DNA from 3 places in the Actinoallomurus oryzae genome. Region 1 is predicted to be linked to each of the others. Evidence: riboswitches for the same ligand, from Rfam matches in the RefSeq annotation. Region 1 holds a riboswitch; each other region holds the start of a gene.
The links. Region 1 has a riboswitch for cobalamin ahead of cobN (cobaltochelatase subunit CobN). Riboswitches for the same ligand answer to the same signal wherever they lie in the genome.

Region 1 (10,107 bases):
GCGGCCCAGCGCCGTCTCGATGACCTCCAGGCCGGCGACGGCGTCGTCCAGCGTGACCGGAGGGGGTGCCTCGCCGCGGATCGCGGCGGCGACCGCCGGATAGAAGTCCTGGTAGCGGCCGTGCTCGGTGGGGTGCGGCTGGGTCCGGCCCGGGGTGCCGAGCAGGCCGTACGCCTCCGGCGGTGTCACGCCGAACCCGGGGTCGTCCGGTGTCCGGCCGTCGCGGAGCTGGGCCTCCTGGCCGTCCAGCCCGTACGAGGTGTACGCCGCCTTGTCGCCGAGCACGCGGAAGCGCGGGCCCAGGTCGGCGCAGATGGCGCTCATCCACAGGTGTGACCGGACGCCGTTCGCGTGGGTCAGGGCCACGAACGCGTCGTCGGCGGCCTCCGCGCCCGGGCGGCGGACGTCGATCTCCGCGTGGACCGAAGACGGCGGGCCGAACAGGGTGATCGCCTGGTCGATGAGGTGTGACCCCAGGTCGTACAGGACGCCGCCGGCGGCGGCCGGGTCGGCGGTCTCCTTCCAGCCCGGCTTGATCTGCGGGCGCCAGCGGGTGAACCGCGACTCGAACCGCAGCACCCGGCCCAGCGCGCCCGACGAGCACAGCCGGGCGACCGTGCGGAAGTCGCCGTCCCAGCGCCGGTTGTGGAAGGGGACCACGAGCGGGCCCCCGGCGAGCGACCGCGCCTCGGCCGCGGTCGGGGCGACCGGCTTGTCGACCACGACCGGCAGGCCGGCGTCGAGCGCCGCGCGAGCGAGGGAGACGTGCGAGCGGTTCGGCGTGGTGACCACCACCAGGTCGTATCCGCCCGCCCAGATTGGGTCCGTACGGTCCAGGATCTCCGTGTCCGGGTACCGGCTGCGGACGCTCGCCCGCCGGTCGGGGTCGGCCGTCACGACGGCGGCCAGTTCGAGTTCCGGCGCGGCGGAGATGAGCGGAGCGTGGAAGACGGCACCTCCGGTGCCATAACCGATCAACGCGACCCGAAGGGTGTCCACAGATGGCCTCCTCAGAATCTATTTGATCACGCTCCGGGTCTGTCCCGGCACGGCCGCCCGGCCTAGTGTCGCTGGGGGGCCCACGATGGGGAGGAGCGCGCATGCCCGGACCATCCCCGGATGCGAATCTGGCGGAGGTGCTCAGGCAGTGGACGCACGCGTTCGGCTGGTCTGAACGGGCCGCGTTCCTGTGCGGTGACGACGTCTACACCCACGGCGAGGTGCACCGGGGCGCGGCCCGCGTCGCGTCACTGCTGCGCGCGTACGGTGTCGCGCCGGGCGACCGTGTGGCGATCGCGCTGCCCGGCTCGATGGAGCTCGTCTGGTCCTTCCTCGGCGTCGTACGCATCGGCGCGGTCGCGGTGCTGGCCGATCCGGACGCCTCGGCGCTGCCCCCGGCGGCCTTCGCGGTCTGCATGCCCGGACGCCATCCTCATACGATCACGCCGGTCGAGCTGATCAGCGCGCTGCCCGCCGCGGCCTCCGCCGACCCGCACCCGGTGATCCCCGACGCGCCGGCGTACGGCCAGCACGCCGCGACGTACGCCCACCGCGACCCCGAAGAGTCCTACCTGGCGATGGAGCCGTTCGGGCTGCGCGAGAACGACGTGCTGTTCTCGGTGTCGAAGACCTACGACCCGGTCGGCCTGCGCAACACGATCTTCCTTCCGCTGTTCACCGGCTCGTGCGCGATCCTCGACTCACGGCAGCGCTCGATCCCCCTGGTCGCCGAGGGGGTGCGGCGGCACCGTGCCAGCGTGTTGCTGTCGACGTCGGCGTTCCTGGGCCGCCTCGCGGCGGAGCGGCCGCAGGGCGACTTCGCGCCGCTGCGGCTCGCGGTCTCCCAGGGGACGGCGCCACCACCGAGCCGCGTCGAGCAGTGGCTCGGCTGCCCGGTGGTGACGCCGTAGGGTCAGCTCCCCGACCCCGCGTAGGTGCCGAAGCTCCAGAAGACGCCCTCGGGGTCGCGCACGGTGAAACCGCGCCCGTACGACTCGTCGAGCGGCTCCCGTACGACCGTGGCACCGGCCGCGCACGCCCGCTTGAACAGGCCGTCCACGTCATCGGTCACGACGTAGACCGATCCGGTGCCGGCCGGCAGACCGGCGATGGAGCTGTCCTCGCGGGAGGAGCTGCCGAGCATGACGCCGCCGCCGAGCGGCCAGCGGAGTTCGGCGTGGTCGACGCGGTCGCCGTTCTCATAGACGGCGACGCGTTCGAAGCCGAAGGCGTCGACCAGGAACCGGATGGCGGCGTGGGCGTCGGAGTAGCGGAACGACGGCCAGATCATGGTTTCGCTCATGGCCCTATCGTCCGCCGGGGTCCTCGCCTCCGTCTTGGATGAATGGGAGGTCCTCGCCGGTCAGCCACGCCGAGGGCGGGCAGCCGCAGAGCTCGTTCCACTCGCGCGCCAGGTGCGCCTGGTCATAGAAGCCGCACACGGCCGCGACCTCGGCGAGCGCCGGCCGGTCCGGCCGCGACAGCAGCCGCTTGGACCGCTGGAACCGTACGACGCGTGCCGTCTCCTTCGGCGTCAGGCCGTACTCGGCGGTGAACCGCGCGGCCAGGTGCCGCCGGCTCCAGCCGACCTCGGCGGCGATGTCCGCGACGCGCGCCCGGCCGCCGCTCCGTGTGATCAGCCGCCAGGCGTGGCGCAGCTCGTCCGGAGGCGCGCCCGGCCGGTCGGCGTCGTGGGACAGCACGTCGTCCAGGACGGCGAACCGTGCGGGCCACGACGGCGCCTCGGCCAGGCGTTCGACCAGCGGGCCCGTCCGCGTCCGCAGCAGCCCGTCGAGCGGGACGACCGCCGACGCCAGCTCGCCGGCCGGCATCCCCAGCAGCGCCCTGGCCCCCTGAGGGGTGAGGTCGAGCTGGACGCCGTACTGGTCGCCGTCGTGCTCGATCAGCACCGGGCGCGTGTGCATCCCCCCGGCGAGCGCCGCGAAATCCGCCGCGTCCGAATGACGGCCGGGCTGCGTCGTACGGGTCGGCTTGCCGAGGCTGAGCACCACGGTGACGTACTGCGAGGGCAACCCCCGGTGTGTGCCCGCCGGCAGACCCTCGTAGCGATAGCCGGAGTAGCGGGCGACCAGCGGCGCGACGCGCGCCGGCGGTGTCACGTCGGCACGCTCCGCGGTGAGAGCCGAGCTGCTCATGTCCACCACCGTAACCGCGACGAACGGCACGTAGCGCCCCTGCCGCGGCGAATCTCCCTCTCGTAGACTGGCCGCGCGACGGCGAGGGAGGGAACCCGGTGGGAGTCCGGGACTGTCCCGCAACTGTGATCGGTGAGTGCACCCGCGCGTACGGTAGCCCGGCTTCACGGCGACCTGCTGGAAGGCCGCGGGTGTGCGGTGACCCGAGAGTCAGGAGACTTCCCGCCGTCGGCGATCGGCACCCGAGCCGGGGCGAGGACCCCCGAGGGAAGGACCCACACGTGCGTGTCTTGCTGCTGTCCACCGCCGACACCGAGTTGCTGTCGGCCCGCTCCGCCGGGTACCTCACCGGCAACCCCACCCGGCTCGCCCTCGCCGACCTCGACGCCCTCTGCGCGGACGCCGACGCCGTCGTCGTCCGGCTCCTGGGTGGCCTGAAGACCTGGCGCGAGGGCGTGGAGGACCTGCGGCGGCGCGGCCTGCCGCTGGTCGCGCTGGGCGGCGAGGCCACGCCCGACGCCGAGTTGATGGCGCTGTCCACCGTTCCCGCCGGCGTCGCGGCCGAGGCCCTCGACTACCTGCGTGAGGGCGGCGTCGGCAACCTGCGCGAACTGCGCCGCTTCCTCGCCGGGATGCTGTCGCCGGGCGACGAGGAGCCCTGGGCGCCGCCGCAGCGGATGCCCGAGTACGGCGTGCACGGCGAGCACGAGACGCGGGCGGACCGGCCCACGGTGGGGATCGTCTTCTACCGGGCGCACGAGCTGTCCGGCAACACGGCGTTCGTCGACACGCTCTGCGAGCGGATCGAGGGGGCGGGCGGCAACGCCCTGCCGGTGTTCTGCGGCTCGCTCCGCTCCGCCGACGAGGGCCTGCTCGAGCTGCTCGGCCGTGCCGACGCGATCGTGGTCACCGTGCTCGCGGCCGGGGCCTCCGCCGAAGATGGGTGGGATGCCGGAGCGCTGGCGGGCCTGGACGTCCCGGTCATCCAGGGGATGTGCCTGACGACCTCGCGGGAGGTGTGGGAGGCCTCCGACGCGGCATTGTCGCCGATGGACGCGGCCATGCAGGTGGCCATCCCCGAGTTCGACGGACGGCTGATCTCGGTGCCGTTCTCCTTCAAGGAGGAGGGGCCCGACGGCATCCCGGTGTACGTCGCCGACCCCGAGCGCGCCGGCCGCGTCGCCGGCATCGCCGTGCGCCACGCACGGCTGCGGCACACGCCACCCGCCGAACGGAAACTCGCGATCGTGCTCTCGTCGTACCCGACCAAGCACGCGCGTGTCGGCAACGCGGTCGGCCTGGACACCCCGGTCTCGGCGGTACGCCTGCTGACCGCGCTCAAGGAGGCCGGCTACCAGGTCGGCGACCACCCCGCCGACGGCGACGAGCTGATCCACTCGCTCATCGCGGCGGGCGGCCACGACGTGGAGTGGCTGACCGAGGAACAGCTCCGCGCCGCGTCCGCCCGGGTGCCGCTGGAGGACTACGAACGCTGGTTCGCCTCGCTCCCGGACTCGCTGCGCGAGGCCGTACGGGAGCACTGGGGCGAGCCGCCGGGCGAGCTCTACACCGTGCCGGGAGGTCGGTCGGGGCAGGTTGGTCGGGAAGAAGCAGGTGACGAGATCGTGCTCGCGTCACTGCGGTTCGGGAACGTGCTGCTGATGATCCAGCCGCCGCGCGGCTTCGGGGAGAATCCGGTGGCGATCTATCACGACCCCGACCTGCCGCCGTCGCACCACTACCTGGCCGCCTACCGCTGGCTGGACGCGACCTTCGGCGCCGACGCCGTCGTCCACCTCGGCAAGCACGGCACGCTCGAATGGCTGCCCGGCAAGGGCCTGGGCCTGTCCGCGGAGTGCGCGCCCGACGCCGTACTGGGCGACCTGCCGCTGGTCTACCCGTTCATCGTCAACGACCCGGGCGAGGGGACCCAGGCCAAGCGCCGTGGCCACGCCGTCGTCGTCGACCACATGGTGCCGCCGATGGCCCGCGCGGACACGTACGGCGACCTGGCCAAGCTCGAACAGCTCCTGGACGAGTACGCCACGGTGCAGGCGCTGGACCCGGCCAAGCTGCCCGTCGTGCGCGCGCAGATCTGGACCCTCGTCCAGGCGGCCCAGCTCCACCAGGACCTGCACGTGTCCGACGAGCCGGACGCCGACGCCTTCGACGACTTCGTCCTGCACGTGGACGGGTACCTGTGCGAGGTCAAGGACGTGCAGATCCGCGACGGCCTGCACATCCTGGGCGACGCACCGGACCCGGAGCAGCGGGTCAACCTCGTGCTCGCGGTGCTGCGGGCCGCCCAGGTGTGGACCGGCGGATCCGGCGCGCTGCCGGGACTGCGCGCGGCCGTCGCCGCCCGGTACGGGCTGGAGGAGAAGGCGCTGCTGGCCGAGCCGGGCGCCCCGGCGGACGCGGGCGGCCTCACGGAGATCGCCGACGGCCCGGCCCGTACCGCCTCGGACGTCGTCGACCTGCTCGAGGCGGTCGCGCGGCGGCTCGTGGTCGGCATGGAGACCCTCGGGTGGGACGCGTCCAAGGCGCCGGCGGTCTGCGCCGAGGTGCTCGGGTCGGCGGATCCGGACGTCGTACGGCTGCTGGAGTTCGCGGCGCGCGAGGTCGTCCCGCGGCTGGAGGCCACGTCCGGCGAGATCGACGCCGTCCTGCACGCGCTGGACGGCGGGTACGTCCCGGCCGGACCCTCGGGTTCGCCGACGCGCGGCCTGGTCAACGTGCTGCCGACCGGGCGCAACTTCTACTCCGTCGACCCGAAGGCGATCCCCTCCCGCAACTCCTGGGAGGTCGGCGTCTCCCTGGCCGACTCGCTGATCGCCCGTCACCTCGCCGACACGGGGGAGTACCCGCGCAGCGTCGGCCTGACGGTCTGGGGCACCTCGGCGATGCGCACCCAGGGCGACGACATCGCCGAGGTCCTCGCGCTGATCGGCGTTCGGCCGGTGTGGGACGAGGCCTCCCGGCGGGTCACCGGCGTCGAGGTGGTCCCGCGCGAGGAGCTCGGCCGCCCGCGCATCGACGTGACGCTGCGCATCTCCGGCTTCTTCCGCGACGCGTTCCCGCACGTCATCACCCTCGTCGACGACGCGATCGCGGCCGTGGCCGAGCTGGACGAACCCGACAACCACCTGCGGGCGCACGCGTTGGAGGACGCACGCGAGCACGGCGACTGGCGGCGCGCCACGAGCCGCATCTTCGGCTCCAAACCGGGCGCGTACGGCGCGGGCCTGCTGCCGCTGATCGACGCGCGCAACTGGCGCGACGACGGCGACCTGGCCGAGGTGTACGCCGTGTGGGGCGGCTACGCGTACGGGCGCGGACTCGACGGGCGCGAGGCGCGCGGCGACATGGAGGCGGCGTTCCGGCGCATCACGGTCGCCGCCAAGAACCAGGACACCCGCGAGCACGACATCGTCGACTCCGACGACTACTTCCAGTACCACGGCGGCATGGTGGCCATGGTCCGTACGCTGACGGGCCGCAGCCCGGCCGCGTACGTCGGCGACTCGGCGCTGCCGGAGCAGGTGAAGACCAGGACGCTCGGGGAGGAGACCCACCGGGTGTTCCGTGCCCGGGTGGTCAACCCGCGCTGGATCGCGGCGATGCGCCGGCACGGCTACAAGGGTGCGTTCGAGCTGGCCGCGACGGTGGACTACCTGTTCGGCTACGACGCGACGGCGGGCGTGGTGGACGACTGGATGTACGAGAAGCTGGCCGAGGAGTACGTCTTCGATCCGGAGAACCGGGAGTTCATGGAGCGCTCGAACCCCTGGGCGCTGCGCGGCATCACCGAACGCCTGCTGGAGGCCGCCGACCGCGACCTGTGGGCCGAGCCGGATCCCGAGACCCTCGACCGCCTCCGCGAGACCTACCTGCGCCTCGAAGGCGACCTCGAAGGCGGCGAGTAGCGGGCCCCGCTCGATGGTGATCTTGAAAGGCGAAGGGTAACGGGCGTCGCACGTCACGGTGAAATGTCGTGGCGAAAGGGGCGACCATGGGCCGGTGCGGGTCTAGACTTGCGTCGTTCGTTGTCTTGGACCATTCGCGTTATGAAGGTAGGTCTGGCGCCATGACCGCATCCCAGACTCCCACCCCCGCCGAGGAGTTGCGCGGTGCCGGCCTGCGCGTGACCGCCGCCCGGGTCGCGTTGCTCGAGACCGTCCGGCACGGTGACCACCTCGACGTCGAGGCGATCGCGTCCGGAGTGCGCGATCGCGTGGGCCATGTCTCCCTTCAAGCCGTGTACGAGGCACTCCACGCTCTCACCGCGGCGGGGCTCGTACGCCGCATCGAGCCGGCCGGCAGCCCGGCGCGGTTCGAGGGACGCGTGGGGGACAACCACCACCACGCCGTGTGCCGGTCGTGTGGTGCCGTCGCCGACGTCGACTGCGCGGTCGGCGATGCGCCCTGCCTGACAGCTTCCAACGACCAGGGCTTCACGATCGACGAGGCCGAGGTCATCTATTGGGGCCTGTGCCCCGACTGTTCCACCACAAATCGGAAGGATTCCCGTGGCTGACACTCCTGACGCCGTTGTTGGAGAGACGAACGAGAGCGCGGGCGGGTGCCCGGTCGCGCACGGGCGCGCGCCGCATCCCACCCAGGGCGGCGGCAACCGCGGCTGGTGGCCGGAGCGGCTCAACCTCAAGCTGCTCGTCAAGAACCCGCCCATGGCCAACCCCCTGGGCGAGGACTTCGACTACGCCGAGGCGTTCAACAGCCTTGACCTCGCCGCCGTGAAGCAGGACATCGCCAACGTCCTCACCGACTCGCAGGACTGGTGGCCGGCCGACTTCGGGAACTACGGGCCGCTGATCATCCGCATGGCGTGGCACAGCGCCGGCACCTACCGCGTCAGCGACGGCCGGGGCGGCGCCGGAGCGGGTCAGCAGCGCTTCGCGCCCCTCAACAGCTGGCCGGACAACGCGAGCCTCGACAAGGCCCGCCGCGTGCTGTGGCCGGTCAAGAAGAAGTACGGCCGGAAGATCTCGTGGGCCGACCTGATGATCCTGGCCGGCAACGTCGCCCTGGAGACGATGGGCCTGAAGACCTTCGGCTTCGCCGGCGGACGCGAGGACGCCTGGGAGGCCGACGAGGACGTCTTCTGGGGTCCGGAGACCGGCTGGCTGGACGACGAGCGTTACAGCGGCGACCGCGAGCTGGAAAAGCCCCTGGCCGCGGTGCAGATGGGCCTCATCTACGTCAACCCCGAGGGCCCGAACGGCAACCCGGACCCGCTCGCCGCGGCGCGCGACATCCGCGAGACGTTCGCCCGCATGGCGATGAACGACGAGGAGACCGTCGCCCTGATCGCCGGCGGTCACACGTTCGGCAAGACGCACGGCGCGGCCCCGGCGGACGCCATCGGCCCCGAGCCCGAGGGCGCCCCGCTGGAGGACCAGGGCCTGGGCTGGAAGAACACGCACGGCACCGGCAAGGGCCGCGACTCCCACACCAGCGGTCTCGAGGTCACCTGGACGCCCACCCCGACCAAGTGGGACAACACCTTCTTCGAGCTCCTCTTCGGCTATGAGTGGGAGCTGACCGAGAGCCCGTCCGGGGCGAACCAGTGGCGGCCGAAGGACGGCGCCGGCGCCAACACCGTGCCCGACCCCGAGGACGGCACGCTGAACCGCCAGCCGGGGATGCTGACGACCGACCTCGCGCTGCGCTACGACCCGATCTACGAGCCGATCTCGCGGCGCTTCAAGGACAACCCCGAGGAGTTCGCCGACGCGTTCGCCCGCGCCTGGTTCAAGCTGACCCACCGCGACATGGGCCCGATCCAGCGCTACCTCGGGCCCGAGGTGCCGGCGGAGACGCTGGTCTGGCAGGACCCCGTCCCGGCGGTGGACCACGAGCTCGTCGACGCCGACGACGTCGCCGCGCTCAAGGCCCGGCTCCTCGACTCCGGCCTGTCGATCTCCCAGCTGGTCACCACCGCGTGGGCGTCGGCCGCGTCGTTCCGCGGCACCGACAAGCGCGGCGGCGCCAACGGCGCGCGCATCCGGCTCGAGCCGCAGAAGAGCTGGGAGGTCAACAACCCCAGCGAGCTGGCGACCGTGCTGCGCACCCTGGAGCAGGTCCAGCAGGCGTTCAACGCCGAGCAGACCGGCGGCAAGCGGATCTCCCTGGCCGACCTGATCGTGCTCGGTGGGTGCGCGGCCGTCGAGCGGGCCGCGAAGAACGCCGGTCACGACGTGGTGGTGCCCTTCACCCCGGGACGCACCGACGCGTCGCAGGAGCAGACCGACGTGGAGTCGTTCGAGGTGATGGAGCCGACGCACGACGGGTTCCGCAACTACCTCATGAAGGGGAACCTGCTGCCGGGCGAGTTCCTCCTCATCGACCGGGCGAACCTCCTCACCCTGAGCGCCCCCGAGATGACGGTCCTCGTCGGTGGTCTGCGCGTCCTGGGCGCCAACCACGGGCAGTCGTCCCTGGGCGTCTTCACCGACAACCCCGGGTCGCTGACCAACGACTTCTTCGTGAACCTGCTCGACATGGGCACGGTGTGGAAGCCGACGTCCGAGGAGTCGGAGACCTACGAGGGCCGCGACGCCTCGGGCGAGGTCAAGTGGACCGCCAGCCGCGTCGACCTGGTCTTCGGGGCGAACGCCGAGCTGCGCGCGGTCGCGGAGGTGTACGCGAGCGACGACGCGAAGGAGAAGTTCGTGACGGACTTCGTCGCGGCGTGGGACAAGGTGATGATGCTGGACCGGTACGACCTCGCCTGATCCTCGCGTGATCGATCTCGTCTGACCGACGACGTCCGGGCCGGCCCATCCATGGGCCGGCCCGGACGCTTTTCTGGTGGGCCCGTGGATGGGGCGGCGTGGATGCTGTCAGGCGGCCGGTGCGTTCGGCGCGGGTTCGAGGAGAGCCTGCCGGTGGCCGCGCCGCGCCCGGCGTACGGCGAGTGGCGCGGCCAGGC
Region 2 (10,107 bases), on a different contig from region 1:
TGCACAAGGAACTGCTGCTGGCCGCCTTCGATCCGCACGTGACACAGGCTTTCGGCTACCCTGCCCGTCTGATCGACACGGGACTGCTGAGCTTGCTCGCGGTCACCGTGGTGACCGCCGCCCCGGCGATCGGCGCCACCCTGCCACTGGCGCTGCTCGTCGGCCCGTCCGCCACCGCCCTGCTGTGGACCCGCCGGGTCGTGCCCGCCACGGTACTCGGCGGCCTGCTCGCGGCCGGATCAGCCGCGGCCGGGCTCGTACTCTCGCTGCACTACCGCCTCGCGGCCTCCGCGGCCAGCGCCATCCTGTGCGGAGCGCTTTTCCTGCTCACTCTCGCCGCCGTCCGCCTCGGCCACCTGATGGCCGTGTTCACCCGTAGACAGGCGGCCGGGCCGATCTGACGGCCGAACCGCACCGTCCGGACGAATATCACGACGAGGGGCGAGAAATGCGACCCGGTACGGGTCGGTGAGGGAATGCACCGCGCTCAACGCGGTTGCATCCTGATGCAGATCGATCTCGATCAACCATCGCGGCTCCCGCGATGTGGGCGGCGCCCGCCGGACCGGCAGAGACATGTTCGCAGCACGATCACCGGTTCGGCGGGCGCCGCGGTCTCATTTGGCGCGGGCCGCCTCGAAGCGCGCCGTGACGTCGCTCCAGTCGACCAGCGACCACAGCTTCTGGACGTAGTCGGGGCGTACGTTGCGGTACTGCAGGTAGTAGGCGTGTTCCCAGGCGTCGAAGACCAGCAGCGGCGTGGTGTTCATCCCGACGTTGCCGTGGTGGTCATAGACCTGCTCGACCACCAGCCGCCGGCCCAGCGGCTCCCAGGCCAGCACCCCCCAGCCCGACCCTTGAACGCCGGAGGTCGCGGTCGACAGCTGCTTGGCGAACGCGTCGAAGGATCCGAAGTGCTCATCGATCGCCGCGGCCAGCTCACCGTCGGGCCGGTCCCCGCCGTCCGGGGACAGGTTGTCCCAGAAGATCGTGTGCAGCACGTGCCCGGACAGGTTGAACGCGAACGTCTTCTCCAGCCCGACCAGACCCCCGAACCGCTCGGACTCCCGGGCCTCCTCCAGCCGCTCCAAGGTGTCGTTGGCGCCCTTGACGTACGCGGCGTGGTGCTTGGAGTGGTGCAGCTCCAGGATCTCCCCGGTGATCGCGGGCTCCAGCGCCGCGTAGTCGTAGGGCAGATCCGGCAGTGAGTAGGTAGCCATGGGAGCACTATTGCAAATAGGTTGCAGCTACATCAAGCTTGCAATTACTCGCCACTGCACGCGTGTGCGAGCCCCCATGTCACGCGGCCCGTGGACGGCACCGGTGGTGACCGTCCCGCCAGGTTTAAGCCAGCCGCTCCGCGGGTGCCGAGTGCGGCGTTGACGGCCTGGCCGAGTTCGGCGCGCAGGTGGGTGCATTCGCGTACCGGATCCGCTTTCGGGCAGGTGAGCAGGTGTTCCAGGAGTTGCTGGGCGGCCTGCAGGTCGTGGATCCGCTTCGTGATCGTCTCGATTGAGGCGATCAATACCTCTCGCCCCGAGGGCTCGCCCGAGTCCGGGGTCTCGGCGATCAGCGCGGCGGTGCCGGTCAGGCTGACCAGACCGCGGTGGTGCAGTCGCTGGATGAGCGCGAGGCGGCGCAACTCCGCCTGACCGTAGTGGCGCACGTTCCCCCGGCGCTCGGCCGCGGGGAGTAGGCCGAGGTCGTCGTAGTACCGCAGCGTCGATACCGGCACATCGAAGCATCGGGCGACCTGGCTGATCGAGTAGCGCTCGTCTTCCACCCCCGTCATCTTGCACTCAAGCCGACTTGAGCGTGCAGCGTTGTCGCCCATCGCCCCGAGAGACGTGATGGAGGTAGGCGATGAATATCGAGGAAGTGCCGGTGCTGGTGGTGGGCGGCGGGCCGGTCGGCCTGACGACGGGGATGTTCCTCGCCCACTGGGGCGTCCGGCCACTGGTCATCGAGAAGCGAGACGCGATATCCACGGTGCCGCGTGCGAGCACGAGCCTTCGCACCCTGGAGGTCTTCCGCTCCGTCGGCCTGGGACCGGTGCTGGAGCAGGTCGGCTGGGAGGGCGGCCCTCCCCTGCGGACGGTGTTCAAGGACCGTGGGCTCGGCGTCACCCTCCACGAAGGACGGCTGCCTGCGCCGTACGCCGAGCGGCTCAAGACCTGCAGCCCGGTGAACCCACGCCTCGTCCTGACCCACGACCAGGTTCAGCGCCTGGCGCTGGCGGAACTCCGGCGCCACGGCGGCGAGGTCCGGTTCGGCGTACGGCTGGTCGACCTCGCCGCCCATACCGATCACGTACGTGCACGGGTCGTCGATGTCGCCACGGGCCAGGAACGACAGGTCAGGGCCGCTTACCTCATCGGCGCCGACGGGGCCGGCAGCGACGTGCGCGCCAGGCTGGGGATCACCATGCCCGACCGCAGCGTCATCTCCCATCTGAACACCGCGTTCTTCCGCGCCGATCTCGGGCCCGTCCTGCGGGATTGGGGGACGCACATGTGCTTCGTGCGCAACGACGCGGTCTACGCCACGTTGATGTCGAAGAACGGCCTGGACCAGTGGTCCTCGCACATCATGGACTATCCGGGCAAGCCGGACGGTCTCGCCGACCTGACCGAGGCAAAGACGCTTGAACTGCTGTCAGCCGCGATCGGGGACGGAACGATCCCCATCGAACTGCACACCGTCAACGCGTGGGAGGCCGCCATCGGCATGGCCTCCTCCTTCCGGCAAGACCGCGTCTTCCTGGCCGGTGACGCCGCCCATGTACAAAGCTCGGCAGGCGGACTCGGCATGAACACCGGAATCCAGGACGGGCACAACCTCGCCTGGAAGCTCGCCGCGGTCCTGCACGGGCCGTTCACCCCGGCGCTCCTGCGCACCTACGAACCCGAACGCCAGGCCGCCGCCCGGGCCTCCCTGTCTCTCTCCCGCCGAATGCATCAGGGCTACCAGTCGCTGGAAGGCGACCCGGACACTCTGTACGACAAAGCCGCCGTCGACTACCTGCGAGGCATGATGTTCTACGGCTATCCCCCACACGACGGCACCATCAATGTCCTGGACGACATCGTCCGGCCCGGCCACCGCTTCCCGCACCGCTGGACAAGCCCCGCCGGCCAGGTCTCCACGCTCGACCTGATCGGCTCGCACTGGACCCTCTTCACCCCAGCCGATCGCCGGCGATGGCGAACGGTGACCGGTTCAGCCGGCGTCGACCTGCCCGTCCACGTGCTTCCCACGATGGACGACACCGCCCTCGTCAGGCCCGACGGCTTCGTGGCCTGGCACGGCACCTCACGAAAGTCGCTCCTCGACGCTCTCCATGACCTGGGACTGAGGCACCAGTGACCGACACGCCCTGACGACTCTGCGCGGCGGGTGCATGATCAACCAGCCTTGCAGGCTTCGTGCTTCCGTCGTACGTTGTGAGCGCCGTGGTGTTCGGGAAGCCGGTGAAGGACCGGCGCGGCCCTCGCCACTGTGATCGGGTGCACTGTCCACGCATGCCACTGGGCCCGTTGGGCCTGGGAAGGCGGGCGGTGCGAGACCCGTCAGCCAGGAGACCGGCCACGGCACCGACGCAGTCGTCCACGAGGTGCTGGAAGGCGAACCATGACCTCCCGTCTGTCCACGGTCCTTTCCGCGTTGAGCAGACGGGACTGGCTCCGTCTCGCCGGGCTGCTCGGCGTCATCGCCGCGCTGCACGTCGTCGCCTGGGGCGTGCTGATTCTGCTGGTCGCGCCCCAGCATTACACGATCGGCACCAAGGTCTTCGGCGTCGGTCTGGGCGTCACCGCATACACCCTGGGCATGCGCCATGCCTTCGACGCGGATCACATCGCCGCGATCGACAACACCACCCGCAAACTGATGGCCGACGGCAAGCGCCCTGTGTCGGTCGGGTTCTGGTTCGCGCTCGGACACTCGAGCATCGTCATCGCGATGGCCGCGCTCATCACCCTGGGCACGCACATCGCCGGCACTCTCATGAACCAGGACTCTGAGACCCATCAGACACTCGGGCTGATCGGTACGAGCATCTCCGGCGGCTTCCTCTATCTGATCGCCTTCCTCAACCTGCTCGCCCTGATCGGCATCCTGGCGGTCTGGCGCACGATGCGCCGTGGCGAGTTCGACGAGCAGGCGCTGGAGGCACGGCTGGACCAGCGCGGTTTGTTCAACCGCTTCCTCGGCCGCCTCCTGCGCGCCATCGGCCACCCCGCCCAGATGTATCCGATCGGCCTGCTGTTCGGCCTCGGCTTCGACACCGCCACCGAGATCACCGTGCTCGTCCTGGCCGGCAGCGGCGCCGCCGGCGGCCTGCCCTGGTACGCCATCCTCATCCTGCCCGTGCTCTTCGCCGCCGGAATGAGCCTGTTCGACACTCTCGACGGCACCTTCATGAACTTCGCCTACCACTGGGCCTTCGCCAACCCGGTCCGCAAGGTCTACTACAACCTCACCATCACCGGCCTGTCGGTCGCCGTCGCGTTCGTCATCGGCACCATCGAAATCGTCGGCCTGCTCCACGACGACGCAGGCCTGGACAGCCCGGTGACCAACTGGGTCGCCGGGCTGAACCTGGACAACGTCGGCTTCATCATCGTCGGCCTGTTCGTCGCCGTCTGGGCCGCCGCGATCGCCTACTGGCGGCTGGCCAAGGTCGAGAACCGGTGGACCTCACGACCCGACGAGGGCTGACGCGTCGTTCATCGGTTTTCCGGGATACGGCGGCTGACATCGGCGGCGTAGGTCATCCAGTCGCCGGAGGATGCGCGTTGCCGTTGGACTGCGAATTTGATGTGGATGCCGAGCATGCGGGCGAGGATGGCGGCGGGGACCTCGGTGGCGAGTTGGAAGAGGCGGTGGAACGGGTGGGGCCGGGCTGGATGCCGATCTGGTGGAGGCGTTCGGCGAGGCGGTAGAGGCTGATCGGCCGGCCGGGGCGGCCCCACGGGTCATCCTTCCCGCGGGCGCCGCTCGGGCTGAGCGTCAGATCGGGATGTTCTTCGTGGCAGGGCCGGGGAGGTTCTTCAGGTCGTTCGAGGGCGGCGTGGTGATCGAGACCGGGGTGTCGAAGGTGGAGTAGTTCATGGTCGCGTTGATCCGGTGCTTCGCCCCGCGTTTGCCGACCATGTTGACCTTGCGGACCAGTTGGTGGTCGTCGATCCAGACTTCGAAGTACGGGGTGGTGCCGAACGGTCCGTAGACCGCCTGTGCCTCGGTACGTTCGGTGGGGTCCAGCTTGGCCAGCGCCTCGCTGAGGGCGAACGTTCCCTGGTAGCGGGTGGTGGCGGTCCCGCCCGTCGTCTCCCGGCCGACCAGGTGCACGTCCTTGGACGCGGTGAACATCCTGGCGTGCAGCAGCGGGTCCGGCTGGTGGATCTGGGCCAGCAGGGCCACGACGTAGGTGTCGGTCGGCTTCAGCCCGCTGAGCGGGATGCCGATCCAGGATTTGTGGATGACCTCGAGCAACTTCCGGTTCTTGATGTACAACTTGTCCCCGAGCAGGAGCTGGGTCGAGTCCGAGGTGGCGTTCCCCTCCTCGTCAAAGAAGGGGACGGCGTACTTCAGGGCCTGGTCCTTCGACCGGCTCGTGATCTCGCCGAACAGGTGTTTCCTGGTGCTGCCCACGACGGTGGAGACGGAGACCGAGGCCTGGTAGGTCTGCACGGAGCGGAGCCGTTTCGCCGCCTGGTCCAGCGCCTCAGCCGCCGTCACGGGCGAACCCTCGACGCGGCTGGTCTTCTTCCCGCTTCCGCTCGCCGAGCATCCCATCAGCGATACGACCAGCGCGAGCCCGGCGGCACCGGCCATGTATCGACCGGCCATCGTCATCACAGCGCGTTCCTCCGATTCACGGCCACGACGTCGTGGCCACTATCAGGACGCACTGCGATGCCGATCCGGTTACCCGCCGGGAGCCTGCGCGTGTTCCCTGACACGCGACCGTCCGCTCCGTGCGCTGTGCCCGGTCGCGCCGGCCGAACCTACAGCGGCTACGTCGCTCGCACGATGGAGACCATCGGTGGCCCGGGTGTCGGCGGCCGATGCTGATTCCTCGCTCGTCGCCTCTTTGGCGGGGCTATCCGGGCCTGTGAGCGTCAGGCCTCCGCCTTCGCTTCGGCCGGCCACTTGTCGCGTGCACTGAGCAGCAGCGCGCCGAAGCTGTCGTTGGGCAACAGGTCGCCGCCGCGTTCGCAACGTGCCCGCGTTGGTCGGCATCTCGGCCCAGCCGTCGCTGACCAACAGGAAGTTGCGGTAGCTGGGCGGCAGCGGGACGCCGAGTCGCTGTCTCGGCGGCGCGGACCGCGTCCTCGCCCGCAGGCTGTGTGCCGGGCCGTTCGGTGCCCGGAACACTTTCCTTGCAGTCGGCAGGACCCTCAGCAATTCCTGTCGTTGCAGGTCAAGGACACTTTTTGTATTTCTGATCAATCCCTCTCATGAACGCGTGAGGTCAGCGGGGCGGGCGGATCGGTTCCGTGGGTGAGGTCTGCGGTGCCGACCAACTGGCGAGGAGTTTGAGGCGGTCCTCCGAGGGGGTGCCCGGCTCGGAGGTGTAGATGATCAGGTCGTGTACGGCCCGTTGAGGCAGGGGCAGGTTCAGGGAGCGGAAGGTCATCTCCAGCCGGCCGACTTCGGGATGGTTCAGCCGCTTGACGCCTTCGTGATGGATTCGGACATCGTGACTGGCCCACATGGTGCGGAAGTCGGGGCTGAGCGTGGACAGTTCGCCGACAAGCTCACGCAGGGCCCGGTCGTGAGGTTCACGTCCGGCTTCGGCGCGGAGCATTGCGACCGTGGCCCTCGCGCCTTCCTCCCAGTCGACGAAGAAGTCGTGGGAGCCGGGGTCGAGGAAGAAGTAACGGGGGAAGTTGGCGCAGCCCCGGTCGCCGGTGGTGTCGCTGTCGAACATCGGTGAGTACAGGGCCCTGCACAGCGCGTTGCTCGCGACGATGTCCAAACGGCCGGTGCGTACGAAGGCGGGGGCCATGGTCATGGAGTCCACCATCCATTGGACGGAAGACGGGATCTTGACGTCCTTGCGGCGGTGTGACCTGCGGCGGGTGGGGCGAGCCGCCTTGGCCAGATCGAGCAGGTAGGTGCGCTCGTCCTCATTGAGGAGCAATGCCCGCGCGACCGCTTCCAGCACGTCCTCGGAGACACCGCTGATGTGGCCCTTCTCCAACCGCGTGTACCACTCGGTGCTCACGCCGGCGAGGGCCGCGACCTCCTCGCGCCGTAGTCCCGGAACCCGGCGGCGCCGGCTGGTGGGCAGTCCGACCCGCTCCGGGGTGAGCTTGGCGCGTCGGCTGATGAGGAAGTCACGGATGTCCGAACGGTTGTCGGTGGGATCACCGGTACGGCTTTCGGACGGGGGTTCCATTCGTCCAGCGTACTCATGGTCCGGCCGATAGGGAGGTTGCGTTCATACCCCCCATAGACGCGACCTTGCCCGCCTCTGACGGCGCCGATTTCCTGGGGTCGGCGCACTTGAACGCGCTCCTTCATCGCGGGCCGCCGTCCGCCGTTCCCCATCCACACCTCAGGAGCATGACCATGGCCAGCAAGACCGTACTGATCACCGGCGCGACCAGCGGTATCGGCGCCCACACCGCGCGGCTGCTCCTCGACCGCGGCCACCGTGTGGCCGTCACCGGCCGCAACGAGAGCAAACTGAAGACTTTCCTCGACGAGACCGGCCACCCCGACCGGCTGTTGGGTCTTGTCGCGGACGCGGCAGACTGGCAGGCCACCGAGTCGGTCGTGACCCGCACCGTGGAGCATTTCGGTGCCCTTGACGCGGCGGTGGCCAACGCCGGATTCATGTCCGGTGACTCCATCGGGGTCGGCGACCCGACACTGTGGTCGCCCATGGTCCTCACCAACGTCCTCGGGCCCGCCCTGCTGGCCCATGCCGCCCTGCCCCACCTGGAGGCCACTGGCGGACGGCTGGTGCTCATCGGCAGCGTCGCCGGGCTGAAGAACTCTCCCGCCAATCTCTACTCGGCCACCAAGTGGGCTACCACCGGACTCGCCGAGAACCTGCGTCTGCACGCCACGACCCGCGGCATCGGTGTCACTCTTGTCAACCCCGGCATGATCGACACACCCTTCTGGCAAGGCGCCGGCGTTCCCCCCTTCGCCCTGCCTCCCCAGCCCATCGCCGAGGCCATCTGCTTCGCCCTCGACCAGCCGGCGGGCGTCGACCTCAACACCCTGACCATCCGGCCCATGGGCCAGCCCGTCTGACCACGCTCGGTTGCCACACCACGCTGAGGCTTGTCGGCGAAACAGGCCGTAGAACGACGCTCCCACGCGGCTGTTGCGTGCGGAGCGTCGACCGACTTCCGCAGGGCACGGCCCTCGTGTGGGCGGGCGAGGAGCAGATGGCACTCCGCACCCACAGCGTTCCATGCCCGCCTTCCGCATTTTGTGGAACCGATCTCACGCTGGGGCGGTCATCGAACACGAACGCATCAGCGTTCTCACGCACTCCTTGACGGGATCCTGTGATCTGAGCCATAGTCATCGGCCAGTGATGCGTGGAACCGGTTCCACGCATCGATCACCCCAACACGCCCGACCCAGGAGCGTCCCGATGCACAACCCCCTCTCCCAGCCCGGCGGCCGCCGTGTCGTACGCCGGGTGGCCGCGCTCGGCGCGGCCGCCGCCCTCGTCGTGGGGCTCACCGCCGCCTGCGGCGGCTCGAGCGGTTCCTCGAGCAAGACGGCTCTCGGCCCGGACGACACCCTCAAGATCACGACCTTCAGCGACTTCGGCTACGACAAGCTGGTCGACCAGTGGAACGCCGACCCGAAGCACCCGTTCCTGGTCAAGCAGACCAAGATTGCCGACTGGGACCCCTGGAAGCAGACCCTGACCTCCGACCTGCAGGCCGGCACCGGGCTGCCCGACATCGTGGCGATCGAGGGCGACTCGATGCCGGAGTTCCTCGCCACCGGCGCCTCCGACCAGTTCGTCGACCTGAAGGACCCGTCGCTCGCGAATCGTTGGCTGGAGTACAAGTACCAGGCCGGGCAGACCGCCGACGGCAAGCAGATCGGCTATCCGACCGACGCCGGCCCGGAGGCGTTCTGCTACAACGCCGACCTGTTCAAGAAGGCCGGCTTCCCGAGCGACCGCGACCAGGTCGCGAAGATCTTCTCGACCTGGGACTCCTACTTCGACTATGGCGTGAAGTTCGAGAGGGCCGTCCCCGGCGCGAAGTGGATCGACGACAGCGTCTCGGTCGGGCAGGCGATGCTGAACCAGACGAAGTACCCCTTCCAGACCGCCGACAACAAGGTGAACGTCGACAACAACGAGCTGCGCACGGTCTTCAATACCGTCGCCAAGTACGCCCCGACGCTCTCCACGGGCGCCCAGCAGGGCACCCCCGACTGGACCAGGGACATGGCCGACAACAAGGTCGCCACGATGCCCTGCCCCGGCTGGATGTTCGCCAACATCAAGGCCGCCGCGCCGCACTCGACCGGCTGGGACATCGCCGACGCCTTCCCGGGCGGCGGTGGCAACTGGGGAGGGTCGTTCCTCGCCGTACCGCAGCAGTCGAAGCACCAGGCCGAGGCCAAGCGGTTCGCCAACTGGCTGACCGACAAGGACCAGCAGGTCGCGGCGTTCAAGGCCGCAGGCAACTACCCGGCCAACCTCGCCTCGGAGCAGGTCCTGGCGGCGCAGAACGCGACCGATTCGTACTTCCACGGCGCGCCCACCTCGAAGATCCTCGCTAACCGGGCGAAGGCGGTCGACCCGAAGCTGCCGTACAAGGGCGACAAGTACGCCGAGGTCCTCGGTCTGTTCAAGTCGGCGATCCAGCGTGTCGACGAGGGCAAGTCGGCGGACGAGTCGTGGCGGCTGTTCCTCCAGGCCGTTGCCGGTCTCTCCTGAGTCGATGATCGACAACACTCCTGCCTCGGTCGGCACGGCGGCGGGGGCCGTGCCGGCCGAGACAGCACCTCCCGTCCGTCCCAGGCTCACGTTCCGCCAGCGGCTCTCACTCCTCGACACGAAGCTGTCGCCGTACGTCTATGTGCTGCCCTTCTTCGTGGTCTTCCTGATCATCG
Region 3 (10,107 bases), on a different contig from region 1:
GAGCAGGTGACCGTGCAGGCCGTGAACGCTCTCAACCGCGTCGACGTGTTCTTCGTGCTCGACAAGGGCGCGGTCAAGCAGGAGCTGACCGACCTCCGGCAGGAGATCCTCGACCGGTACGTGCGCGATCGCGACTACCGGATGGTGTGGGGGCGTGACCCGGATCGCGACCGTACGGCCTCCGCGTACACCGAGGCCGTGGACGACTGGCGCCGCCGCCGCGCCGACGTCTGCGCGCGGCTGATCGCGGACAACCTGGAAGACGGGGAGACCGGCGCGTTCCTGGTGTGGGGCGACCCGGCTTTGTACGACAGCACCCTGGCGATCCTCGCCGACGTCCGTGAGCGCGGCGACCTGCCGTTCGAGATCGAGGTCGTCCCCGGTATCAGCAGCGTCTCGGCCCTCGCGGCGCGGCACGGAACCGGACTCAACCAGGTCGGCGGGGCGGTGCAGATCACGACGGGCCGGCGCCTCGCGCGAGGGTGGCCGGCCGGCGCGGACGACGTGGTAGTGATGCTCGACGCCCACACCGCCTTCGCCGAGCTGACCGAGCCCGATGCCGAGATCTTCTGGGGCGCCTATCTGGGCACCCCGGACGAGATCCTCGTGTCGGGCCCGGTGTCCGAGGTCGCCGATCGGATCGTGTCGCTGCGCGCGGAGGCCAGGCGCCGCAAGGGCTGGATCATGGACACCTATCTGCTGCGCCGCCGGTCTCGTTGACGCCCGACGAGGGCCCCGCATAGCCTATCGATCGATCGATAGAGGCCTTTGCGCCGGTCAGAGCACGGGGGGACGCGGTGACGTCTGTGGTGGAGTTCGCCGTCGAAGACGGCGTCGCGCGGATCCGGCTCAACCGCCCGCACCGGCTCAACGCCGTGGTCCCCGAACTGGTGGACCAGCTCGTACGCGCCCTGGCGCGGGCGCGGGCGGAGCGGGTACGGGCCGCCGTGCTGGCCGGCAACGGCCGGGCGTTCTGCTCGGGCCATGATCTGAAGGCCGAGGCACCGGTCCTGGAGGCCGGGGCGAGCCGCGAGCGCCTGGACCGCATCCAGGAGGTCACGCGGGAGATCCGGCGCGCTCCGTTCCCGGTGGTCGCGGCGGTGCACGGGTACGCCCTGGGCGCGGGCTGTGAGTTCGCCCTGGGCTGCGACCTGGTGGTGGCCGCCGAGAACGCCAGGTTCGGCTTCCCGGAGGTCGGAGTCGGGCTGAGCGTGACGGGTGGGATCTCCCGGCTGCTCACGTCCGCCGTCGGCGCGCTCAAGGCCAAGGAGCTCATCCTGCTCGGCGAGCACTTCGGCGCCGCGGAGGCCGCCCGGTACGGGCTGGTCGCCCGGGTCGTCCCTGACGGCGAGCACGAGCGGGCCGCGCTGGAAGTCGCCGCCGACCTGGCCGCCAAGCCGCCGTACGCCCTCGCCCTGGCCAAGCACGCCATCGACCAGGGCATCGACGGCACGGTCGAGGACGCGTTCGCCCGCGAGGTCGCCGACGCGCAGCTCACCGAGTACGCCGGTGAGGCGGACCGGGCTCAGGAGGAGTGGCGCGGCCGATGACGATCACGGATGTCGCGACACTGGTAGTGCGGGCCGCCGAACGCCGGCCCGACCGTACGGCGTGGACCTTCGACCAGACCGGGGAGTCGCTCACCTTCGGACAGGTCGCCGACCGCAGCGCCGCCCTCGCCCGGACGCTCGCGGGGCTGGGCGTACGGCGCCGGGACCGGGTGGCGGCACTCCTGCCGAACATCCCGGACTTCCCGCTGCTGTGGCTGGCCCTGGCCCGCCTCGGCGCGACCCTGGTCCCGGTCAACCTCAACTACCGCTCGCACGACGCCGGGCACGTGCTGACCGACTCGGGGGCGAAGCTGCTGGTCACCACCGGCGCACACGCCGAGCTGGCCGACCGGCTCGGCGTACCGGTCCACTACCTCGGCGACCCGACGCCGGAGGCGGAGGCTCCGCTGGACCGCAGCCGGCCCGAGGACCTGCTCAACATCCAGTACACCTCCGGCACCACCGGCCTGCCCAAGGGCTGCCTGCTCTCGCACCGCTACTGGACGGCGCTGGCCGACAGCATGGTGACGGCCTTCCCTCACCTGGGGGAGAACGACGTCATGCTCACCTGCCAGCCGTTCTCCTACATCGACCCGCAGTGGAACGTCCTGGCCGGGCTGCGTTCCGGCGCCCACCTGGTCGTGCTGGACCGGTTCCACCCCGCCGCCTTCTGGGCGAAGGTCCGTGAGTACGGCGTGACCTACTTCTACTGCCTCGGCATGATGCCGGCGCTGCTGCTGCGGATGCCGTCCGACCCGCGCGACCGCGACCACGCGGTGCGCGCGATCCAGTGCTCGGCGATCCCGCCCACGCTCCACCGCGAGCTGGAGGAGCGCTGGGGCGTGCCCTGGTACGAGGCGTTCGGCATGACCGAGACCGGGGCCGACCTGCGGGTCGAGCCGGACGACCACGACGAGACCGTCGGCACCGGCTGTATCGGACGGCCGCTGGCGCACCGCGACGTCCGCATCGTCGACCCGGCCGACGAGCCGGTCGAACGCGGCTCGGTCGGCGAGATCGTCCTGCGCGGGATCGGCCTCATGGACGGCTACCTCGGCCATGAGGAGGCGACCGCGCGTGCGTTCCGCCGCGGCTGGTTCCACACCGGTGACCTGGGCCGGATGGACGAGCAGGGCCGGGTCTACTACACCGGGCGGCTCAAGGACATGATCCGGCGCAGCGGGGAGAACATCTCCGCCACCGAGGTCGAAGAGGTCCTGCTGCGGCATCCGGCCGTCCGCGCCGCGGCGCTGGTGCCGGTCCCCGACGAACTGCGGGGCGAGGAGGCCAAGGCGTACGTCGCCACCGACGGCACGGTCTCGGCCGCCGAGCTGGCCGCCTACTGCGACGAGCGCCTGGCCTACTTCAAGGTCCCGCGCTACTGGGAGCTGCGCGACGAACTGCCGATGACGGCCTCCCAGCGCGTGGCCAAGGGCGCGCTGCCCCGCGAGGCCGCCGGCGCCTACGACCGGGCGACGCGCATGAGCGGGCGGGTACGTCTGGTCAAGGAGGAGGACACATGAGCGAAAAGGCCCACTTCGCGTGGGACAGCCCGGTCTTCTTCGACGAGATGGACCCCAACGGAACCCTGCACAACAGCCGCTTCGCCGTCCACGTCGAGCGGGCCCTGTCGGCCTGGAACGAGGCCGAGGGCATGGGCTGGCGGCGCCTGGAGGACCGGCACGAGGACCTGCGGTACGCCGTACGCGCGTTCGCCATCGAGTTCCACGCCCCGGTCGTGGCGCCGGGTGCGATGCGCGTCGAGCTGTGGCTCGACCGGGTCGGCACCACCAGCGCGGTCCACCGCTTCCGCTGCGCGAGCCCCGCCGGGGCGCCGGAGTTCGCGACCGGCCGGCGCACCATCGTCAAGATCGGCTCTTCGGGCGCCGAGCCGTGGGGCCCGTGGTTCCGTGCGCTCGCCGAGAGGTACGTGACCTGATGCGCATCGACACCATCCTGACGAACCTGTCGGCCGTCACGGTCGACCCGGCCCGTCCCTCGGCCCGGCGTATCGGCATCCACCACGGCCGGATCGTGGCCCTCGACGACGAGCTGGACGGCGTCACCGCCGCCGACGTCGTCGACCTGGCCGGAGCGACGGTCGTGCCCGGCTTCGACGACGCGCACAACCACATGATCCTGTTCGGTCTCTCACTGACCGAGCTCGACCTGTCCACCCCGCCGATGCACACCCTGGAGCAGGTGTACGACGCGGTCGCCGAGCGCGCTCGCAGCCAGCCGCCGGGCACCTGGATCATCGGCTCCGGCTACGACCAGAACAAGCTCGGCGGCCACCCGCACCGCGACCGCCTGGACGCCGTGGCACCCGACCACCTGGTCTGGCTGCGGCACACCTCCGCGCACATGTCGGTGGTGGGCGGCCGGCTGCTGCGTGAGATCGGCGACCGGCCGCCGGACGGCGGCGTCGTCCACCCCGACACCGGGCTCCTGGAGGAGGCGGCCCAGCAGCTCGTCCGCGACCTGCGGTACCCGCTGCCGCGCGAGCAGCTCGTTCAGGCCATCGCCGCCGCGAGCGAGCGCTACCGCGCCGAGGGCATCACGTCCTGCACCGAGGCCGGTATCGGGCTGGGCTGGATCGGCCATTCACCGACCGAGGCCGCCGCCTATCAGGACGCCCTCGACGGCGGCGCACTCGGCGTCCGGGTACGCCTGATGGTCACCGGCGACTCCACCCACCCGATCGAGGGAGCCCCGGGCGCGCTCGGGCTCGACCTGGGGTTGCGTACCGGGTTCGGCGACGACCGGCTGCGGCTCGGGGCGGTGAAGGTGTTCGCCGACGGCTCGCTCATCGGACGGACCGCGGCGATGCACGACGACTACGCCGACCAGCCCGGCAACCGCGGCTACTTCCAGCTCCCCGCCGAAGAGCTGCGGGAACGCATCGTCGGCGCGCACGCGGCGGGCTGGCAGGTGGCCGCGCACGCCATCGGCGACCGCGCCATCGACCTGGTCCTGGACGCCTTCGAGGAGGCGCAGACCCGGTTCCCGCGCCCCGATCCCCGGCATCGCATCGAACACTGCGGGGTGGCCGGCCCCGGTCAGGTCGCCCGCCTCGCCGAGCTGGGCGTCATCCCGGTGCCCCAGCACACCTTCGTGGGCCAGATCGGCGACGGCATGCGCGCGGCGCTCGGAGAGGAGCGCGTGCGCTGGTGTTACCGACACCGTTCCCTCCTGGACGCCGGGCTCGTCGTCCCCGGCAGCTCCGACCGGCCCGTCGTACGCGGGGCTCCGCTCCTCGGCATGCGCGCCATGGTCGGCCGCCGGACCGAGAGCGGCCGGCCGTTCGTTCCCGAGGAGGGAGTCACCCCCCTGGAGGCGCTGCACGCCTACACACTCGGTTCGGCCCGCGCCGCGTTCGAGGAGCGCCGCAAGGGCAGCATCACCCCCGGCAAGCTCGCGGACCTCGCCGTACTGTCCGCGGATCCCACGTCCACCGCCACCGAGGACATCGCCGGCATCCGCGTGCTGGCCACCCTCGTCGGCGGACGGCTCGAGGAGGTCTGATGCCCGTACGACCCGCGGAACCCGCCGACTTCGAGGAGATCTGCGCCCTGCTGCTGGCCCACGCCGCGCACGAAGGCGTCGCCGACCGGGTGCGGCTGGACCGGCAGGAGACCTACGAGGCGCTGTTCGGGGAGCATCCGGTCGCCTGGGCCCACATCGCCTCGCCGCCGGACGAACCGGACGCCGTCGCCGGGTTCGCGCTGTGGTACCCGACGTTCTCCTCCTGGGACACCCGGCCCGGCATCTGGCTGGACGACCTGTACATCAAACCCGAGTACCGGCGGTACGGCCTCGGCCGCGAGCTGCTGTCCGCCCTGCGGTCGCTGACCCGCGGCCGCCTCGAATGGGACGTCGCGCACGGCAACGACGCGGCGGAGAGCTTCTACCGGAGCATCGGCGCCGAGCCCGTCGGCGGCTGGACCCGCTACCGGTGGAACGTCCGGTGAGCCGGCCGCCCCAGCCCGACGGCCGGGTCCGCGCCGCCGCGGTGGCGCTGTTCGCCGCCAAGGGCTTCCACGGGACGGGCATCCGTGAGCTGGCCGACGCGGCCGGCCTGTCCTCGGCGACGCTCTACCACTACATGGGGACCAAGGAAGACCTGCTCGTCGACATCATGCAGACGAGCCTGGACCGGCTGCTCACCGCGGCGGGCCAGGTCCTGACGGAGTCACCCTCACCGGTGGCCGCGATGAACGGCCTGGTGCAGACCCACGTCGTGGCTCACGCTCTGCGGCGGTCCGAAACGCTCGTGGTCGACACCGAGCTGCGCGCGCTCTCGCCGGAGCGCCGCCGTCCGATCGTCGCGCTCCGCGACGAGTACGAGGACCTGTGGGAATCGGTCATCGAGAAGGGCCAGGCGGCCGGCACGTTCCAGGTCCCGGACCCCTCGGTGGCACGGCTCGCCCTGCTGCAGATGTGCAGCGGCGTCGCCAACTGGTACACCTCGGGCGGCCGGCACGCCCTCGCCGAAGTCGCCGAGACGCACGCCCACCTGTCCCTGGCCATGCTCGGCGCCGCACCGGACCCCGGCCTGCCGCCCGCCGGCCACTACATCCGCCTGGTCACCGGCGTCTGGGGCGACGACGCCACCGCGGGCTGAGACACGCCCTAGGAGGCACGGCCAGGCGGCGCAGCACTCCCTGACCGGCGGTCGCCGTCTCGGCCCCGCGCGGGTCGAGCGGTTCGTCGTCACCGGGAAAGCGGGCCTGCCGGGTCGCGGCGGTGGCCGCGTGGGTGACCAGCAGAGACGAACGGCCATGGGGTGCGACCTCCCGCGATGTTGACGGTCCGGAACGCCGGTCGTACGCTCCGGACGAACGTGATGGTAAGAGGAAGCCGGTGCAAATCCGGCGCGGTCGCGCCACTGTGATCCGGCCCACGGGCCGGGAAGTCAGACCCTCCGCCGTCAGAAGCGCTCCACCCGTGACAGGGACGCCGGATCCCTTTAGGAGGCTCTTGCGATGACCACCTCGACGCTGCCCACCACCCGTACGACACCCCTCGTCGTGCCGGGCGCCCGGGCCGCTCTGTGGCTGTTCGGCACCGTGCTGCTCTGCCTGGCCGCGTACTACTTCATCGGCGTCGACCAGGGCGCCACCTCGGTGTTCGGCGACAACATGTACATCCACGAGTTCGTGCACGACGCGCGTCACTTCCTCGGGTTCCCCTGCCACTGATCCCGCGACACCGCACCCGAAGGAGTACGCCGTGGAACGGCGATTCATCGTGCGTGGGCTGCTCGTTGGCGCGATCGGAGGGATCCTGGCGTTCGTCTTCGCCCGGATCTTCGCCGAGCCGCAGATCCAGGCGGCCATCGACTACGAGAGCGGGCGCGACGCCGCCCAGGCCCTGCTCGACAGGGCGGCGGGCATCACCCCCGAGGCCGCGGGGTCGGACCTCTTCAGCCGTACGGTCCAGGCCAACGTGGGGATCGGCGCCGGCGTCATCGTGTTCGGTGCCGCGATGGGCGGCCTGTACGTGGTGGCCTACCTGCTGGCCTGCGGCCGCACCGGGAACCTGCGGCCACGGACGCTGGCGCTGCTGGTCGCCCTCGGCGGCTTCCTGGGCTTCTACCTGATCCCCTTCGTCAAGTACCCGGCCAACCCGCCCGCGATCGGCCACGAGGAGACGATCCGCGCGCGGGGCGGCCTGTACCTGCTGATGGTCGGGTTCTCCATCGCGTTCCTGGTCCTGGCGGTCTTGCTGTTCTCCTTCCGCCTGTACTCGGTGGCCGCCCAGGCGATCATGTGGGCCGCGATCGGCCTGTGCTTCGCGCCGATGGCCGAACGCCTGCTCGCCCGTGCGGCCGGTGAACCCCGGTCCGTGGAGGCACCGGCCACGGCATAAGGCCCGAGCGAGAAGACTCCCGGCAGGTCGGCCGCCGGGAGTCTTCGGCATGCCCGCGTACAGGGGCACAGCGATGACGCACCCAACATCTAGGGGTGCTGTGGTGTGGATGCCACTACATGTATGGTTCTCGTGTTCCTTGTGTGCCTGTTGCCTCTGCGGCAATCGGTGCCAGAGGGAACCCAGTGAAAGAAGCTCGCGAGGAAGAGAGCACGTGACACAACAGCTCATCGCGCCGCCCGCGTCGGACGGCGATCCGGAGCGCACGCTCGCCGTGGAGATCGAGCGTGCCTGCGCCGGTCTGCCGGACGCCGACCCGCTCCGCGTCGGCGACGCCGGCGACCTGGCCGAGGCCGTACGACGGGCCGCCGCGCTGGTGATCACCGACCCTGCCTACTCGACGGTGGCGGCGCGCCTGCTGGCCCGGTCGATCGCCGAGGAGACCGGGCCGGTGACGTTCACCGAGTCCATCGCGGCGGCCTATGAGCAGGGGCTGCTGAACGAGGAGACCGCCGGGTTCGTCGCGCGCGAGGCGGCGGCGCTGGACGCCCTGGTGGACCACGGCGCGGACGACCGGTTCACCTACTTCGGGCTGCGTACGGTCTATGACCGGTACCTGCTGCGGCATCCGACGACGCGGCGGGTGCTGGAGCGGCCCCAGCACTTCTTCCTGCGCGTGGCGTGCGGACTGGCCGAGAACGTGGGGGAGGCCGCCGAGCTGTACGGGCTGATGTCGCGGCTGGCGTACCTGCCGAGCTCGCCGACGCTGTTCAACTCCGGCGCCGCCCGCCCGCAGCTGTCCTCCTGCTTCCTGCTCGACTCACCGCGCGACGAGCTGGAGGCGATCTACGAGCGGTACGGGCAGGTCGCGCGGCTCAGCAAGTACGCGGGCGGGATCGGGATCTCCTGGAGCCGGGTCCGCAGCCGGGGATCGCTGATCCGGGGCACGAACGGGCACTCGAACGGGATCGTGCCGTGGCTGCGGACCCTGGACGCGTCGGTCGCCGCCGTCAACCAGGGCGGGCGGCGCAAGGGCGCCGCGTGCGTCTACCTCGAACCCTGGCACGCCGACGTCGAGGAGTTCCTCGAACTGCGCGACAACACCGGCGAGGACGCGCGGCGTACGCACAACCTCAACCTGGCCAACTGGGTGCCGGATGAGTTCATGCGCCGGGTCGAGGCCGATGAGGTGTGGTCGCTGTTCGACCCGAAGGAGGTGCCGGAGCTGGTCGACCTGTGGGGCGAGGAGTTCGACCGGGCGTACCGGGCGGCCGAGGCCGACGGCCGGTCCGTGCGCCAAATCCCGGCGCGGCGGCTGTACGGCGCGATGATGCGCACCCTCGCGCAGACCGGCAACGGCTGGATGACGTTCAAGGACGCGGCCAACCGCGCCTGCAACCAGACCGCCGAGCCCGGCAACGTGGTGCACCTGTCGAACCTGTGCACCGAGATCCTGGAGGTCACCGACGACTCCCAGACCGCGGTGTGCAACCTCGGCTCGATCAACCTCGCCGCGCACCTGACCGACGACGGGGTCGACTGGGCGGGTCTGCAGGCGACGGCCCGTACGGCGGTGCGGTTCCTGGACCGTACGATCGACCGCGGCCTCTACCCGACGCCGGAGGCCGCGAACGCGAACCGGCGGTGGCGGCCGGTCGGGCTCGGCGTGATGGGTCTGGCGGACGTGTTCTTCCGGCTCCGGCTGCCCTTCGACTCGGCCGAGGCGCTGGCCCTGTCCACCCGCATCGCCGAGGAGATCGCGCTCGCGGCGTACGGGGAGTCGGCGGCGCTGGCGGCCACGTACGGCCCACATCCCGAGTACGGCCGGACCCGCGCCGCTCGCGGCGTCCTGCACCCGGACCACTGGCCGGACGCCGCGCCGGTGCACGCCGCCGAGTGGGACGCGCTGCGCGCCCGGATCGGGCAGGTCGGGCTGCGCAACTCGCTGCTGGTGGCGATCGCGCCGACCGCGACCATCGCCTCCATCGCGGGCTGCTTCGAGTGCATCGAGCCGCAGGTGTCCAACGTCTTCAAACGCGAGACGCTGTCGGGGGAGTTCCTGCAGATCAACACCTACCTGGTGGCGGACCTGAAGAAGCGGGGACTGTGGACGCCGCGGGTCCGCGACGCGATCAAGCGCGCCGACGGCTCGGTGCAGGGGATCGAGGAGCTCCCCGGCGACCTGCGCGCCCTGTACCGGACCGCGTGGGAACTCCCGCAGAAGGCGCTGATCGACCTGGCCGCCGCCCGGACGCCGTACGTGGACCAGGCCCAGTCGCTGAACCTGTTCATGGCGAGCCCGACCATCGGCAAGCTGTCCTCGATGTACGCCTACGCGTGGCGCTCGGGCCTGAAGACCACCTACTACCTGCGGTCACGCCCGGCGACGCGTATCGCCCAGACGACCGTGACCCCGGTGGCCGAAGCGGTCGCCTGCTCCCTGGAGAACCCCGAGACCTGCGAGGCGTGCCAATGAGCGAGCGCAGCGAGCGAATCGAAAGCACAGTGTCTCTGGATCACTCCTCCGACGAAGGAGGCCGCACGAGCTTGCTGGACCCGGGGATGGATCTGACGCTGCGGCCGATGCGCTATCCGGACTTCTACGACCGGTTCCGCGCGGCGATCCGCAACACCTGGACGGTGGAGGAGGTGGACCTGCACTCCGACCTCGCCGACCTGGCCCGGC

Region 2: linked by a shared signal. The riboswitch ahead of nicT (Nickel transporter NicT) and the one ahead of cobN (cobaltochelatase subunit CobN) in region 1 are both predicted to bind cobalamin.
Region 3: linked by a shared signal. The riboswitch ahead of ABEA10_RS27395 (CbtB domain-containing protein) and the one ahead of cobN (cobaltochelatase subunit CobN) in region 1 are both predicted to bind cobalamin.

What each region holds. Positions count from the first base shown of each region.
Region 1 is NZ_BAABHF010000045.1:113,739-123,845, reverse strand. Features, by position in the region: gene ABEA10_RS35700 (Gfo/Idh/MocA family oxidoreductase) at 1-999, opposite strand, end outside; gene ABEA10_RS35695 (AMP-binding protein) at 1,101-1,910, shown strand; gene ABEA10_RS35690 (VOC family protein) at 1,913-2,302, opposite strand; gene ABEA10_RS35685 (helix-turn-helix domain-containing protein) at 2,307-3,155, opposite strand; cobalamin riboswitch at 3,244-3,376, shown strand; gene cobN (cobaltochelatase subunit CobN) at 3,437-7,081, shown strand; gene ABEA10_RS35675 (Fur family transcriptional regulator) at 7,243-7,692, shown strand; gene katG (catalase/peroxidase HPI) at 7,685-9,910, shown strand; gene ABEA10_RS35665 (hypothetical protein) at 10,019-10,107, opposite strand, start outside.
Region 2 is NZ_BAABHF010000016.1:183,872-193,978, forward strand. Features, by position in the region: gene ABEA10_RS11530 (metal ABC transporter permease) at 1-401, shown strand, start outside; gene ABEA10_RS11535 (superoxide dismutase) at 618-1,220, opposite strand; gene ABEA10_RS11540 (MerR family transcriptional regulator) at 1,265-1,792, opposite strand; gene ABEA10_RS11545 (FAD-dependent monooxygenase) at 1,864-3,366, shown strand; cobalamin riboswitch at 3,437-3,604, shown strand; gene nicT (Nickel transporter NicT) at 3,631-4,719, shown strand; gene ABEA10_RS11555 (SCO4651 family lipoprotein) at 5,011-5,856, opposite strand; gene ABEA10_RS11560 (helix-turn-helix transcriptional regulator) at 6,476-7,405, opposite strand; gene ABEA10_RS11565 (SDR family oxidoreductase) at 7,579-8,271, shown strand; gene ABEA10_RS11570 (ABC transporter substrate-binding protein) at 8,621-9,931, shown strand; gene ABEA10_RS11575 (carbohydrate ABC transporter permease) at 9,936-10,107, shown strand, end outside.
Region 3 is NZ_BAABHF010000029.1:3,982-14,088, reverse strand. Features, by position in the region: gene cobF (precorrin-6A synthase (deacetylating)) at 1-720, shown strand, start outside; gene ABEA10_RS27425 (enoyl-CoA hydratase/isomerase family protein) at 798-1,550, shown strand; gene ABEA10_RS27420 (AMP-binding protein) at 1,547-3,073, shown strand; gene ABEA10_RS27415 (acyl-CoA thioesterase) at 3,070-3,489, shown strand; gene ABEA10_RS27410 (amidohydrolase) at 3,489-5,075, shown strand; gene ABEA10_RS27405 (GNAT family N-acetyltransferase) at 5,075-5,521, shown strand; gene ABEA10_RS27400 (TetR/AcrR family transcriptional regulator) at 5,518-6,174, shown strand; cobalamin riboswitch at 6,342-6,496, shown strand; gene ABEA10_RS27395 (CbtB domain-containing protein) at 6,536-6,751, shown strand; gene ABEA10_RS27390 (CbtA family protein) at 6,783-7,421, shown strand; gene ABEA10_RS27385 (ribonucleoside-diphosphate reductase subunit alpha) at 7,636-9,897, shown strand; gene ABEA10_RS27380 (ribonucleotide-diphosphate reductase subunit beta) at 9,969-10,107, shown strand, end outside.